2 regions of the Rhodoferax sp. PAMC 29310 genome follow, and region 1 is predicted to be linked to the other one. Evidence: predicted binding sites of a transcription regulator. Region 1 holds the regulator's gene; the other holds the start of a gene.
What was found. Region 1 encodes HrcA, which represses chaperone genes, less so after heat shock. Its sites were predicted from a motif close to TTAGCACTCNNNNNNNNNGAGTGCTAA; they were not measured.

Region 1 (7,002 bases):
GAATCAAACCTATCGAGAATTGCAGGATTTGGCTTTCTGCCATCTTCGCCCGTGGCGACACGCCATCCTCTCCAAAGCCGTAGCCAAAGCCCGTAGTCGGCGCCGGGACCTGATCCACAAGGTGCAAGCAGAACTTGAAGCCGCGTTTACGACTTTTGGAATGTCGGTAAAAATTGCAGGTCGCGAAAAAACCCTGCACTCTATCTACACCAAGATGGACGAAAAAAACTTGAGCTTTGCCCAAGTGACCGATATTTATGGATTCCGAGTCATCGTTCCAGAAATCATTGACTGCTACACCGCACTGGGCTTGTTGCATCAAATGTACAAGCCCGTCCCCGGAAAATTCAAGGACCATATCGCCCTCGGCAAGCTCAATGGCTATCAATCTCTTCACACCACGCTGGTTGGACCTTCTGGTGTCAATGTTGAGTTCCAGATGCGGACCGAGGCGATGCATATCGTTGCCGAGTCTGGTGTGGCGGCTCATTGGCTGTACAAAGTCAACAACCCACAAGATGCCTCTAGTGCAGAGCGGTTGGGGTCTAAGTGGCTTCAGTCGCTGCTCGATATTCAACACGAAACCCGTGATGCCGCCGAATTTTGGGACCACGTCAAAGTCGACCTGTTCCCTGACGCCGTCTACGTCCTGACGCCAAAGAGTCAGGTTCTGGCTCTGCCCAGGGGTGCCACTGTTGTTGATTTCGCTTATGCGATTCACAGCGATGTTGGCGATCGAACACTGGGGGCTCGGATCAATGGGGAGCAAGTTCCACTGCGTACCGAACTGCGCAATGGCGATGTGATTGAAATTGACACAGCCCCGGTATCCACACCCAATCCTACTTGGCTCAGCTTTGTTCGCACTGCCAGGGCTCGCTCCAAAATTCGACATCACCTGAAGACTTTGGCGCAGGCTGAATCGGAGGCGCTGGGCGAAAAAATGCTATCTCAGGCGCTTCGTGCCGAAGGCATCAAAAAGTTGCCGGACGAGTCTCCAGAATATGCAGGGATTTGGGACCGGCTTCTCCGGTTTAGCGGCAACAAGACTCGTGCCGAGCTATTAACGGATATTGGGCTGGGAAAACGAATCGCAGGCATCGTCGCCAAACGACTACTAACCTTGCTGGCCGACAACGGAGAGCGCCCAGATGCCCTGTTGCTAAGTCGCGAACGCTTTACAGCACACGACTCAATTTCCCAAGGCAGCGTTGTGCTCGATGGAAGTGAAAGTGCATCGGTTCAGTTTGCGCGCTGCTGTCGGCCGATTCCCGGGGACAGCATCGTCGGCTATCTGGGTCGTGGAGAAGGTCTGATGGTGCACGCCCATGACTGCAGTGTCGCAAGAAAACTGCTTCACAAAGACAGTGAAAGGTTCATCGGCGTGGAGTGGTCAGATGAGCCGATGCGTGCATTCGAGACAGGCGTGAGAGTCACGGTGATCAACGGCAAAGGCGTGTTGGCCCGAGTCGCCGCCGCAGTCGCCGCATCCGAGGCAGACATCACGCACATCACCATGGAAGACGAGTCAACCCATGAAGCTTCTGACTTGCGCTTTGTAATCTCTGTTCACAATCTGGCCCAGTTGGAGGTGGCGCTTCGCAACCTCAGGCGCACACCCTCAGTCCTCAAGGCACAACGGGCGAAAATTACCTAGCTGGTGACTGAATCTCAGGAAGAGGGGTAGTCAACGCTGACGACCTCGATTTCAACAACGCCAACAGGGGTGACAAGTTGAAGCACGTCACCTTGCCGATTTTTCAACAGCGTTCTGGCAATTGGGGAGACCCAACTGACCTGTCCTTGAGCACTATCAGCTTCATCAATCCCCAAAATGGTAACAGTCCGCTCGAGTTCATCACCCTGAAGGTAGGTCACTGTGGCACCAAAAAATATTTGCTCAGCCCCGTAATGAAGTGCCGGGTTGATCACCTCCATGACCTCCAGGCGTTTGGTCAGGAATCGAATTCGCCGGTCAATTTCACGCAGTCGCTTTTTCCCGTAGATATAGTCACCATTTTCTGAGCGATCTCCATTGCTGGCAGCCCAGTAGACAGCCTCCACCACACGGGGGCGCTGGTTGTCGATGAGGTCAAGCAACTCCACCCGAATACGGGCGTGGCCTGTTGGCGTGATGTAATTTTTGGCGCCAGCGGGAATGGCAGGTAGGCGCAGCTCATCGTCTTCGTCGCCGTCGCGCTCCTTTGTGAATGATTTATTCATTCTCGTATTGTCTTTGGAGTTCAAGAAACGGCACAAACCATTTTTTTTGCTCCCAGAAGCGCAAATGAAAGCAGTTGCTCGTCGCTGAGATCAATCCAGGAAGGACAAAAGAAAAAGGGTCTGCATTTTTCAATGCAGACCCTTGTCTTTTTGGTGCGGCTGGCAGGAATTGAACCCACGACCCCTTGGTTCGTAGCCAAGTACTCTATCCAACTGAGCTACAGCCGCCTAGAAATAAATTATAACACTGAATTTGGTAGGGCGTGAGTGACTTGAACACTCGACCAAAGGATTATGAGTCCTCTGCTCTAACCAACTGAGCTAACGCCCCAACCGAGGTTTGATTGTAATGGCCTATTTGTGGTGGCTCAGCGCATTGCTAACCAATTTTGAGGTGATGTCCACAATTTGAATCATTCGGTCATACGCCATGCGGGTTGGCCCAATCACGCCCAGCGTGCCCACGACTCGGCCATCAACTTCGTAAGGTGAACTGACAATGGACAGATCTTCAAATGGAACGACCTGACTCTCGCCTCCAATGAAAATACGAACGCCTTCCGCTTGGCCCGCCACTTCCAGCAATCGCATCAATTGAGCTTTTTGCTCAAAAAGCTCAAACGCACGCCGAAGATGCCCCATGTCATGAGAAAAATCTGTCACCGACAACAAATTCCTCTCACCCGAGATCACAACGTCGTCTTGGGTATCCGAAATAGCTTCTGAACTCACCGCAACGGCAGCCTGCATCAAGCTGGCAATTTCCGAGCGAAGCGACTCAACTTCATTCTTCAATCGCTCCCGCACCTGCTCGATGGCGAGCCCAACATAGTTGGTATTCAAATAGTTGGCGGCCTCTACCAACTGAGACTGCGAATAATCGACCGCCGTAAAAATGACTCGGTTTTGAACATCACCCTCCGGGGACACGATGATGACCAGCATTCGACGCTCGGACAGCCTTAAGAACTCAATATGCCGAAAAACCGACGAGCGCCGAGGGGCGACAACCACCCCCACAAACTGGGAGAGACTTGATAGCAAGTTGGCCGCGTTTGACAACACTTTTTGCGGCTGATCGGGCGCCAAGCTGTGCAGTCCGTATTGACCTTGCTTGACCGTTAACATCGTATCGACGAATAACCGATATCCACGTGCAGTTGGAATGCGCCCCGCTGACGTATGGGGGCTGACGATTAGCCCGAGCTCCTCAAGGTCGGACATGACATTGCGGATGGTGGCTGGGGACAACTCCAAGCCAGACGCCTTGGACAGCGTGCGTGATCCCACCGGCTGGCCATCGGCAATATAGCGCTCAACCAGCGCTTTCAACAACAACTTGGCACGGTCATCCAGCATGAAGTCATTTTAGTGATGTAATTTGATGATGAACTCGAATTTCAGGCAAGTTGCCCTAATCGGCAAATACCAAACGTTATCGTCTGGTGCTACCGGGGCTTCGTCTCGCCAAGCACTGGAAGATATTGCACACTTCCTGCATTCCAAAGGCTGCGAGGTCGTGTTCGAACACGACACCGCCCGCAATATGGGCATCTCTGGTTACCCCACAATGAGTGTGGCGACCATTGGCACCCAATGTGATTTGGGTCTGGTTGTGGGTGGCGACGGCACGATGTTGGCCATTGGACGCCAGCTGGCCTGTTTTGGCGTCCCCCTCATTGGGGTGAATCAAGGACGCCTTGGGTTCATCACAGATATTCGGTTTGATGGCTTTGCAGCGACTCTAGGTCCCATGCTTCAGGGAGAGTTTGAGGAAGAGCATCGAAGCTTGATTCATGGCAAGGTCGTCCGAGATGGACACAGTGTTTTTGACGCACTGGCGATGAATGACGTTGTAATCAATCGTGGCGCCACATCGGGCATGGTTGAGTTGCGCGTTGAGGTGGATGGCCATTTTGTTGCCAATCAGCGAGCGGACGGACTCATCATCGCCACGCCGACGGGATCCACGGCTTACTCACTATCAGCCGGCGGCCCGTTGCTACACCCGTCCATCCCTGGTTGGGTGCTTGCCCCCATAGCGCCGCACACGCTGTCGAATCGCCCTATCGTTATTTCAAATGCCACAGAAATTGCGATAGAAATGGTAGCTGGTCGTGATGCTGGCGCAAGCTTTGACATGCAGTCCATCGCATCATTGATGCAAGGTGACCGTATTGTGATCAAGCGGTCGGAGCATTCTGTTCGCTTTCTTCACCCGAAGGGTTGGTCGTACTTTGACACCTTGCGTCAAAAACTGCATTGGAATGAAGGAGTGACTGCACCGTGAGCTTGCGACGTATTGTTCTGCGTGATTTCGTCATTGTTAACGAACTTGATCTGGACCTGGATACCGGATTCACGGTGCTGACCGGGGAAACGGGCGCTGGAAAATCGATCCTCATCGATGCACTGCAACTGGTCACCGGTGGCAGGGCGGATATCGGCGTCATTCGCGAGGGCACTAACCGAGCCGATGTAAGCGCTGAGTTCGACGTCAATTCGACCACGGTGACATGGCTTGCACAATTTGGCTTTGAGTCCGCCGGCGTATTGCTGCTGCGCCGCACCGTCGACAGTCAAGGCAAAAGTCGGGCATGGATTAATGGCAGCCCAGCGACAGCGACCCAGTTACGTGAAATTGGCCAACAGTTGCTGGACATTCATGGTCAACACGCCTGGCAAAGCCTGACTGAGCCGGAGTCAATTCGCGCGCTCTTGGACGCATACGGGCAGATAACCACATCGGATCTTGTTAATTTGTGGCACAAATGGCGCCTCGCCCAAGGACAGCTTTCACAAGCTACTGCGGCTCAGGACTCTATGCAAATTGAGCGAGAGCGGCTGATGTGGCAGATTGGCGAGCTCAGCAAGCTGGCACCTCAGCCACAGGAGTGGGAATCCCTGAACACTGAGCACGCTCGACTTTCCAATGCGCAAACGCTGATTGACGCGGCTCAATCAGCCAGCCAAGCGCTGGACGACGACGACAGCAGCGCACTTCAACGCCTGCACCTCGCCCACCAACAACTTCAGCAGCAAGAACATCTGGAGCCAATTTACAAAGATCTTGCATCCCTCTTGGAGTCAGCACTGGCACAGGTTGAGGACACCGTTCACTCACTGCGTGGTTATTTGCGAAATGTTGACTTGGACCCGGATCGACTGAGCGCCCTGGACGAACGAATTGCGCTCTGGGTTTCATTGGCAAGGCGCTATAAGCGGGCGCCAGCAGAACTTCCAGACCTTCAATTGTCTTGGTCAAAAGCCCTTCAAGATCTGGATGAAGCCACCAATCTTTCTGTTCTTCAAAAGGCTGAATCGACTGCAAGCTCCGCTTTTGTCACTGAGGCTAACCGGGTTTCCAAGGCCCGCCACAAAGCGGCGCCACGACTCGCTCGCGCCGTGAGCAATGCCATGCAAGACTTAGGCATGCAAGGCGGGCAGTTTGAGGTCAAATTGCAAAACACTGCACAACCGATGGCAAGTGGGCTTGATGAAGTCAGTTTTCTTGTCGCAGGTCACGCCGGTAGTACGCCAAAACCCGTGAACAAGGTCGCGTCAGGGGGAGAGTTGTCGCGAATCGCGCTAGCAATTGCCGTGACAACCAGCCAACTCGGCACCGCCCAAACTCTTATTTTTGATGAAGTTGATGCCGGCATTGGCGGCGCCGTCGCAGAGACTGTAGGTCGCCTGATGAAGCAGTTGGGAGTTGATCGACAAGTATTGGCCGTTACGCATCTTCCGCAGGTTGCAGCATGCGCAGATCACCATTGGCTGGTATCCAAACGCCTGCAGGGCGAGTCGACCCTGAGTTTTGTCTCTGAGGTCACAGGTGAAGTTCGTGTTGCCGAGGTTGCACGCATGCTGGGAGGTGAGCGACTGTCTGGCACCTCTCAAGCCCATGCAAGAGAAATGCTGCAATTGAGACCGTAACGCCATGCCCCAAATCGAACAGCAGCTAGAAATTGTATTGATCACCGGCATGTCTGGGTCCGGAAAGTCAGTCGCTCTCAACGCCCTGGAGGACGCAGGTTACTTCTGTGTTGACAATCTCCCGCCTGAATTGCTTCTTTCGCTGATTGAACTGGAGAGAGAGCAAAAAACCAGCCGCGTCGCCATTGCGATGGATGTCCGGACCGCCACGTCCCTGCCCATCCTGCCCGAACAACTGGCAGCACTGAGAAAACAGGGTATATCAGTCAAACTTGTATTCTTGGATGCAACGACGGGGACGTTGGTCAGACGGTATTCAGAGACCCGTCGAAAACATCCTCTGTCTCATATGGCGCAGGACCCATCTTCACCAGATATGCGTCGTGTCCTTGTGGATGCCATCGAACTAGAGCGTGAACTTCTCTCTGAAATTCGAGAAAACTCCCACTTGATTGACACCAGCTTCAGTCGACCTGCGCAACTTCAACGAGACATCAAGTCCTTTGTCAATTCCCCAGCGGGTCAATTGACGCTGATCTTCAAGTCATTTGCGTTCAAGCACGGCGCCCCTGGCGATGCTGACTACCTCTTTGACGTCCGCATGCTTCCCAATCCCCATTACGAGCCGGAACTTCGTCATCTCACAGGGATTGATGCGCCAGTCGCAGAGTATTTGAATGCTCAGCCGCCGGTGCTGCAAATGCTGGATCACATTCAAACCTTCCTGAATCACTGGCTGGACGCACTCGCCAACGACCATCGAAGTTATGTCACCGTGGCCATTGGCTGCACAGGTGGCCAGCATCGCTCTGTTTTTTTGGTTGAGCGCCTCGTCGTCTTGTA
Region 2 (7,002 bases), 1.9 Mb from region 1:
AAAAACGCAGCGCTTCAGGGTTTGTCCGCCGAGCTGGGTTGGATTCACAGCACGCTTGACCAGATGTTGGCGTATGCCGAAAGCGTGCGGGCAGACGCTGCCATCACGGATGTGGTCAACATCGGCATCGGCGGCTCAGACCTCGGCCCGCAAATGGCGGTGCTGGCAATGGACGACTATGTCATGCCCGGCAAGCGCTTTCACTTTGTCTCCAATGTGGACGGCCATGAATTGGCCGCCGTATTGAAGCGGGTCAAGCCCGAGAGCACGCTGTTTCTGGTGGCCAGCAAAACCTTCACCACCATTGAGACCATGACCAACGCTTTGTCGGCCAAGACCTGGTTTGAGGCAAACGGCGGCACGGACATCGCGCGCCACTTTGCGGCACTGACCACCAATGTGCCGGCGGCCAATGCCTTTGGCATCAGCACCACTTTTGGATTTTGGGATTGGGTGGGCGGGCGCTATTCCATGTGGTCGGCCATTGGCCTGCCGCTGGCAATTGCCATTGGCGCCGAAGGGTTCCGTGAATTTTTGGGCGGCGCCCATGCCATGGACGAGCACTTTCGGACCACGCCGCTGGCGCAAAACCTGCCGGTTCGTCTGGGGCTGCTGGACGTTTGGTACCGCAACTTTCATGGCTTCACCAGCCGCAGTATTGCGCCGTACCACAGCGCTTTGGGCCGTGTACCGGCGTACTTGCAGCAGTTGGAGATGGAAAGCAACGGCAAGCGCGTCGACGCCACCGGCGAGACCCTGCCGTTTGATACCTCACCCGTGCTGTGGGGCGAACCCGGCACCAATGGCCAGCATGCCTATTTTCAGATGCTGCACCAGGGCACCGAGGTGGTTCCGGTCGAGTTTGTGGCGGTGAAGACGCCCAAACATGACTTGCCCGGTCACCACAACTTGCTGCTGGCCAACGTGGTCGCGCAGGCGCAGGCACTGATGGTGGGCAAAGTGGATGCAGGTGGTCACAAGCACTTCACGGGCAACCGCCCCAGCACGTTCTTGCTGCTGGAAGAGTTGACGCCCGCCAGTTTGGGCGCCCTGATTGCCTTACAGGAGCATCGCGTGTTTGTGAGCGGCGCCTTGTGGGGCATCAATAGCTTTGACCAGTGGGGCGTGGAGTTGGGCAAAGTGCTGGCCAAAGAGGTAGAGGCACGCTTGCTCAGCGGTGATGTGAGCGGGGTGGACGGCTCCACCAGCGGTTTGCTGCAACGCCTGCGTGCGTGAGATTGCCGGTGAACCTCGTCTTTGACTTGGGGGCGGTGTTGGTGCAATGGCGGCCGCAAGACCTGCTGCGCCAGCACTTTCCCAACGAGGCCGGTTCACCCGAGCAGGCCAAGGCCTTGGCGGGTGACTTCTTTCACCACGCCGATTGGATGAGCTTTGACCGTGGCACCTTGCCCATGGACACCGTGATTGCCCGCACCGGCCAGCGCTTGGGTTTGCCCGGCCCGGCCGTGGCATCCCTCGTGACGGGTATTGGCGACTATTTGACCCCCTTGCCCGACACGGTGGCACTGCTGTCCAAACTGCGGGCACGGCGTGAGCGGGAAAACAGCATTCGCCTGTATTACCTGTCCAATATGCCCCAGCCCTACGCCCGCACGCTGGAGCAACGTCATGTCTTCTTTCAGTGGTTTGACGGCGGTGTGTTCTCGGGCGATGTGAATCACATCAAGCCCGAACCTGCGATCTACGAACTGCTGGAATCCCGCTACGCCTTGCAGCCCGAGCACACGGTGTTCATTGACGACTTGGCACCAAACATCACTGCCGCCCAAGCGCGGGGCTGGCACGGCATCCAATTTGAATCAGCGCCGCAGGTGCAGGCTGAGTTGGATGCGTGGATGGCAGTGACGCTGTTAAGGTCCGGTTAGCCACTGCGCCTTGAAGCGCGCCAAAGCAGCCTGGTAGGCCGCTTCGTCCACTTCTTGCAGGTCGCTGTGGTGGCCGCCCTCAATCACCACCCATTGCTTCGGCGCTTGGGCAGCGTCAAACAGCCGCTTTCCAAGCAACAAGGGAATGGTGCTGTCCAAGTTGCCGTGCAGCATCAGCAGCGGCGCATTCACGCGGGCGATTTTGTTGATGGACGCAAATCGCTCGTCGTTCAAACTGACCAGCACCCGCGCCAGAAAACCAGCCTCGGACGCCACCTCGGTGAAACTGGTGAAGGCCGATTCCAGAACCAAGCCGCCATAGTCCGCGCGCCCCTCCAGCCGGCTGGCCAAGTCCACGGCGACCCCGCTGCCCATCGAGTGGCCGTAAATTACCCGCTGGCTGAATGTGGGAGCGCGGCGCTTCAACTCACCCCAAGCCAAGTCTGCGTCCTGAACAATGCTGCGCTCTGACGGCGTGATGGGCGTGCTGAGGCCCCAACCCCGGTAATCCACCGCCAGCACGGCGAAACCTGCCGCGCGAAGCGCGTTGATTTTGTGAATGTTGTCAAAGAGGTTGCGAAAGGTGCCGTGCAGGTAGAGCAGGGTGGGCGCAAGAGGGTCGGCATGCGGCAGCCACCAGACCTCAATACGTTGCGCTTGGTTTGCCTCAGTCGTCGACGGTGTGGTGGACAGGTTGGCCTGAGGTGCTGGCAAGAAGTAGCGCTCGTCACCGGCGCGCAGGCCCGGGAAGTCAGCTGGCATACCGGTGGTCGGTCGGTAGATAATCTGGCGTTGGCGGGTGTCCAACCAGGCGCAACCAGAGGTCGCCAGCAGTGACATGAGCAACATCACTCGCAAGAGGCGTGACAGGGCCTTGACGGGCATCAAGAGCGCTGCCGTTACACTGCGAACGCTCTGACTTCCCCAATTGACCTTGTTGTTACCCATGAAAAAATTGATTCCTCTCGTGTGTGGCCTGATTGTGGCCCACCTGGCTGCACCGGCGATGGCTGAGGAAAGCTTTCTCAGCGGCTTGACTCAGGACAAAACGCTGCGTTTTCAGTTCAGCCCCTACACCTACCACTACACGCAAGATGACGCGCACAGCGACGTGGTCCTGGTTGGTCTGGAACGTGAACACAAGGACGGCAAACTGGACGGCGTGGTGCTGTTTTCCAATTCGTTTGGTCAGCCCTCTATTTATGTCTATCCTTGGGGAGGTACTTATCGGGAGATCATGGGCGTCTCTAAACTCTCCTTCAAATGGACGGCTGGGTTGATGTACGGCTACACCGGGCAATACAAAGACAAAGTGCCATTGAATGTTGTTGGTTTCAACCCGGTGGTCATTCCGGCTCTGGCCTATGATTTTTCGTCCGGCTGGTCGGCGCAGTTGAACCTGTTGGGCAACGCGGCCATGCAGTTCCAGATCAGTAAACAGATCAACTGATCGACTTGTTTTTGGTCCGATTTTAAGGCTCTGGCCCTTGTCAAGTAAGCGCAAGTCGCTATTAAAAAGATAGTTAAATAAAAACCCCGCAAGGTTTGCACCTTGCGGGGTTTTTTGTGGTCGGGCAACGCTGGACTTCCCGAAGGTCAGCCAGCGTCACCGGGAGCCAGGGGCAATTACATGCCCATGCCGCCCATACCACCCATGCCGCCCATGCCACCCATGTCGCCGCCGCCCATGCCGCCGGCTTCGTCTTTTGGAGACTCAGAGATCATGCACTCGGTGGTCAACATCAGTGAAGCCACAGACGCTGCGTTTTGCAGAGCAGTGCGGGTCACTTTGGTTGGGTCCAAAATACCCATTTCGATCATGTCGCCGTAGGTGTCGTTAGCAGCGTTGAAGCCGTAGTTGCCTTTACCAGCCAACACCGCGTTCACCACCACAGAGGCTTCGCCGCCGGCGTTGTACACGATCTCGCGCAGAGGCGCTTCGATGGCTTTCAGCACCAAAGCAATACCGTGGTCCTGGTCAGCGTTGTCGCCTTTGATGACGCCAGCAGTTTGCTTGGCGCGCAGCAGTGCAACACCGCCACCAGCCACAATACCTTCTTCCACAGCAGCGCGGGTAGCGTGCAGGGCGTCTTCAACGCGAGCTTTCTTCTCTTTCATTTCGACTTCGGTGGCAGCGCCAACCTTGATCACGGCAACACCGCCAGCCAACTTGGCCACGCGCTCTTGCAGTTTTTCACGGTCGTAGTCAGAAGTCGCTTCTTCGATCTGAACGCGAACTTGCTTCACGCGGGCTTCGATGTCAGCAGCAGCGCCAGCGCCGTCGATGATGATGGTGTTTTCTTTGCCCACTTCGATGCGCTTGGCGGAGCCGAGGTCAGCCAAAGTCACTTTTTCCAGTGACATGCCAACTTCTTCAGCGATCACTTTGCCGCCGGTCAGGATGGCGATGTCTTCCAACATGGCCTTGCGACGGTCACCAAAGCCAGGCGCCTTGACAGCCACAACCTTCAGGATGCCACGGATGGTGTTCACCACCAAAGTTGCCAGGGCTTCGCCATCGACATCTTCAGCAATGATCAGCAATGGACGGCCAGACTTGGCGACTTGTTCCAGGGTTGGCAGCAGGTCACGAATGTTGCTGATTTTCTTGTCGTACAACAGCACGAAAGGGTTGTCCAGCAAAGCGGACTGCTTCTCTGGGCTGTTGATGAAGTAAGGAGACAGGTAACCGCGGTCAAACTGCATGCCTTCAACCACGTCCAGCTCGGAGTCCAGGGACTTGCCGTCTTCAACCGTGATCACGCCTTCTTTGCCCACTTTGTCCATCGCATCAGCAATAATCTTGCCAATGGTTTCGTCAGAGTTGGCAGAGATCGAGCCAACTTGAGCGATTTCTTTGGAAGTAGTAGTGGCTTTGGAAGCTTTCTTCAACTCGGCGATCAAGACAGTCACTGCCTTGTCGATACCGCGCTTCAGGTCCATCGGGTTCATGCCGGCGGCCACGTACTTCATGCCTTCGCGCACGATGGACTGAGCCAGAACGGTAGCAGTTGTCGTGCCGTCACCAGCGATGTCAGACGTCTTGGAAGCGACTTCCTTGACCATCTGCGCACCCATGTTTTGCAGCTTGTCTTTGAGTTCGATTTCTTTGGCAACGGACACACCGTCTTTGGTCACGGTAGGGGCGCCGAAAGAGCGCTCCAGAACCACGTTACGACCTTTAGGGCCCAGTGTCACTTTGACCGCGTTGGCCAAAATGTTCACACCTTCAACCATGCGTGCGCGGGCTTCGCCGCCGAAAATTACGTCTTTTGATGCCATGTTATGACTCCAGATTTAAGTGAAATATGCTGCTAGCCCACACGAAATGTGCACAGCCAGCTATGAATTTAATAGTGAGAAAATTACTTCTCGACAACCGCAAACAGGTCGTCTTCTTTCATGACAAGCAACTCATCGCCGTCAACTTTGACGGTTTGGCCGCTGTACTTGCCGAACAGAACACGGTCACCGACCTTGACGTTCATGGCCAACAACTCGCCTTTGTCGTTTTTCTTGCCAGGGCCCACGGCCAGCACTTCGCCTTGATCAGGCTTTTCAGCAGCACTGTCAGGAATCACGATGCCGGAGGCAGTTTTTGTTTCGTTTTCGACGCGTTTAACAATCACGCGGTCTGCGAGAGGGCGAAGTTTCATGGGGGCTCCTTGAGTTCAAAAACAGGGTTAAACAATCAAAAACCAACTCCTGTGAGTTGGTTTCTGTATTCGCTGGAGGAGTGAGTTCACCAAGCCGGAAGGCCTGTTAGCACTCAACTCCTACGAGTGCTAATGATAAGGGCATTTTTAGATCTTTCAAGAGGACAGGGGGAAAACTGCGGCGGAACGCCACTGAACTTTCTGTCGGGTTTCAGCTAACTCTGTACTTTTCTCAATGACTCTGTACTGGCGTAGCGCGACGGCCCCGTCCTGTTGGCGACACCAACCCATCCTCAATTGCCATCGCCCCAATGAAGGCAGGGTTTTTCAATTGGATTTGCCAGACGTTGAAGTCACCGTCTGTAACTCTTAAGCGATCGGCTGGCCCGGATCCTCCGCGGTGCCGAAGTCTTCAGCGCATACAAGCGGCCACCGCCAACCTGAATGCTCAGGTTTTGCTGTTCAGTAACGTGAAAATACCCCAGCAGACGAAGTCCAGTGGGGTATTGACGGGTTGACCGAATTGAGTCGGTCCCCAAATTAGCCAACAAGGCTATTTTTGTGCCGCAATCTCGGCTTTTAACTGGTCCAGGATTTCACCAGTTCGGCCCCCGGCCATTTTCACCAATGTGGCAGACAGCGATTCGGTGCGCTTACGAAACACGTCGCTTTCGGCTTCGGTCAGTTTGATGACTTTCAGCTTTGGGTTGTCCTTCATCATCTTGATGACAGACGCTGCGTTTTTTTCCTTTTCTTTGGCGATGATGAACGTCTGCAACTTGTTGCGAATCTCGCCAAGCATGGTCTTGTTCTCGGCTGACAAGCTGTTCCAGAAATCTGCATTGGCAACGACGGTCGTGGTGTATTCGACATCGCCAGAATAGATCAAATAGCTGGTTACTTCATGAAATTTGGCGCTCTCGATGAAGAAGGCTGGATTCGTCTGAGCTTGGATAACATTCATTTGCAGGCCGCTATAGATTTCACCCCAAGGCAGAGCGACGGGGTTTGCACCATAGAGCTTGAATTGCTCAATCAATAGGGGCGAAGTCATGACACGAAATTTCACATCACCTAAATCTGCAGGTGTACGCACGGGCTTTTGGGTGGTCCAAACCATCTCACCTTCGGGGTAGATCGTGAACAACTTAAGCCCTTTGCTTGTGAAGTCCTTTGCCAAAGAGCCGTACAGCGCTTTGCTGTTGGACAGAATGTTGGCCTTCGCAACCGGGTCCTTTGGCAAAAGAAACGGCAGGCTAAGGATCTGAACCTCTGGCACAAAGGTGCCCAGGTGACCAGGTGATGCGTTTGAAAACTGAATTGCTCCGGAGGCAGTGAGTTCGGTAATGTCATTCTCATTGCCAAGTTGACCGTAGGTGTAAATCACGACCTCGATCTTCCCCTTCGTACCCGCTTCAACCAAGCGTTTGAACTCCTGTGCATACAGCGTTTGTACGTCC

Region 2: the regulator HrcA is predicted to act here: its motif matches at 5,649-5,675, upstream of groES (co-chaperone GroES).

What each region holds. Positions count from the first base shown of each region.
Region 1 covers NZ_CP072852.1:2,282,066-2,289,067, forward strand. The annotation lists gene J8G15_RS10400 (bifunctional (p)ppGpp synthetase/guanosine-3',5'-bis(diphosphate) 3'-pyrophosphohydrolase) at 1-1,657, shown strand, start outside; gene greB (transcription elongation factor GreB) at 1,672-2,223, opposite strand; tRNA gene J8G15_RS10410 (tRNA-Arg) at 2,375-2,451, opposite strand; tRNA gene J8G15_RS10415 (tRNA-Ile) at 2,478-2,554, opposite strand; gene hrcA (heat-inducible transcriptional repressor HrcA) at 2,578-3,582, opposite strand; gene J8G15_RS10425 (NAD kinase) at 3,611-4,513, shown strand; gene recN (DNA repair protein RecN) at 4,510-6,159, shown strand; gene rapZ (RNase adapter RapZ) at 6,164-7,002, shown strand, end outside.
Region 2 covers NZ_CP072852.1:4,208,721-4,215,722, forward strand. The annotation lists gene pgi (glucose-6-phosphate isomerase) at 1-1,236, shown strand, start outside; gene J8G15_RS19500 (HAD family phosphatase) at 1,245-1,886, shown strand; gene J8G15_RS19505 (alpha/beta hydrolase) at 1,872-2,834, opposite strand; gene J8G15_RS19510 (hypothetical protein) at 2,833-3,336, shown strand; gene groL (chaperonin GroEL) at 3,513-5,168, opposite strand; gene groES (co-chaperone GroES) at 5,252-5,542, opposite strand; gene dctP (TRAP transporter substrate-binding protein DctP) at 6,096-7,002, opposite strand, start outside.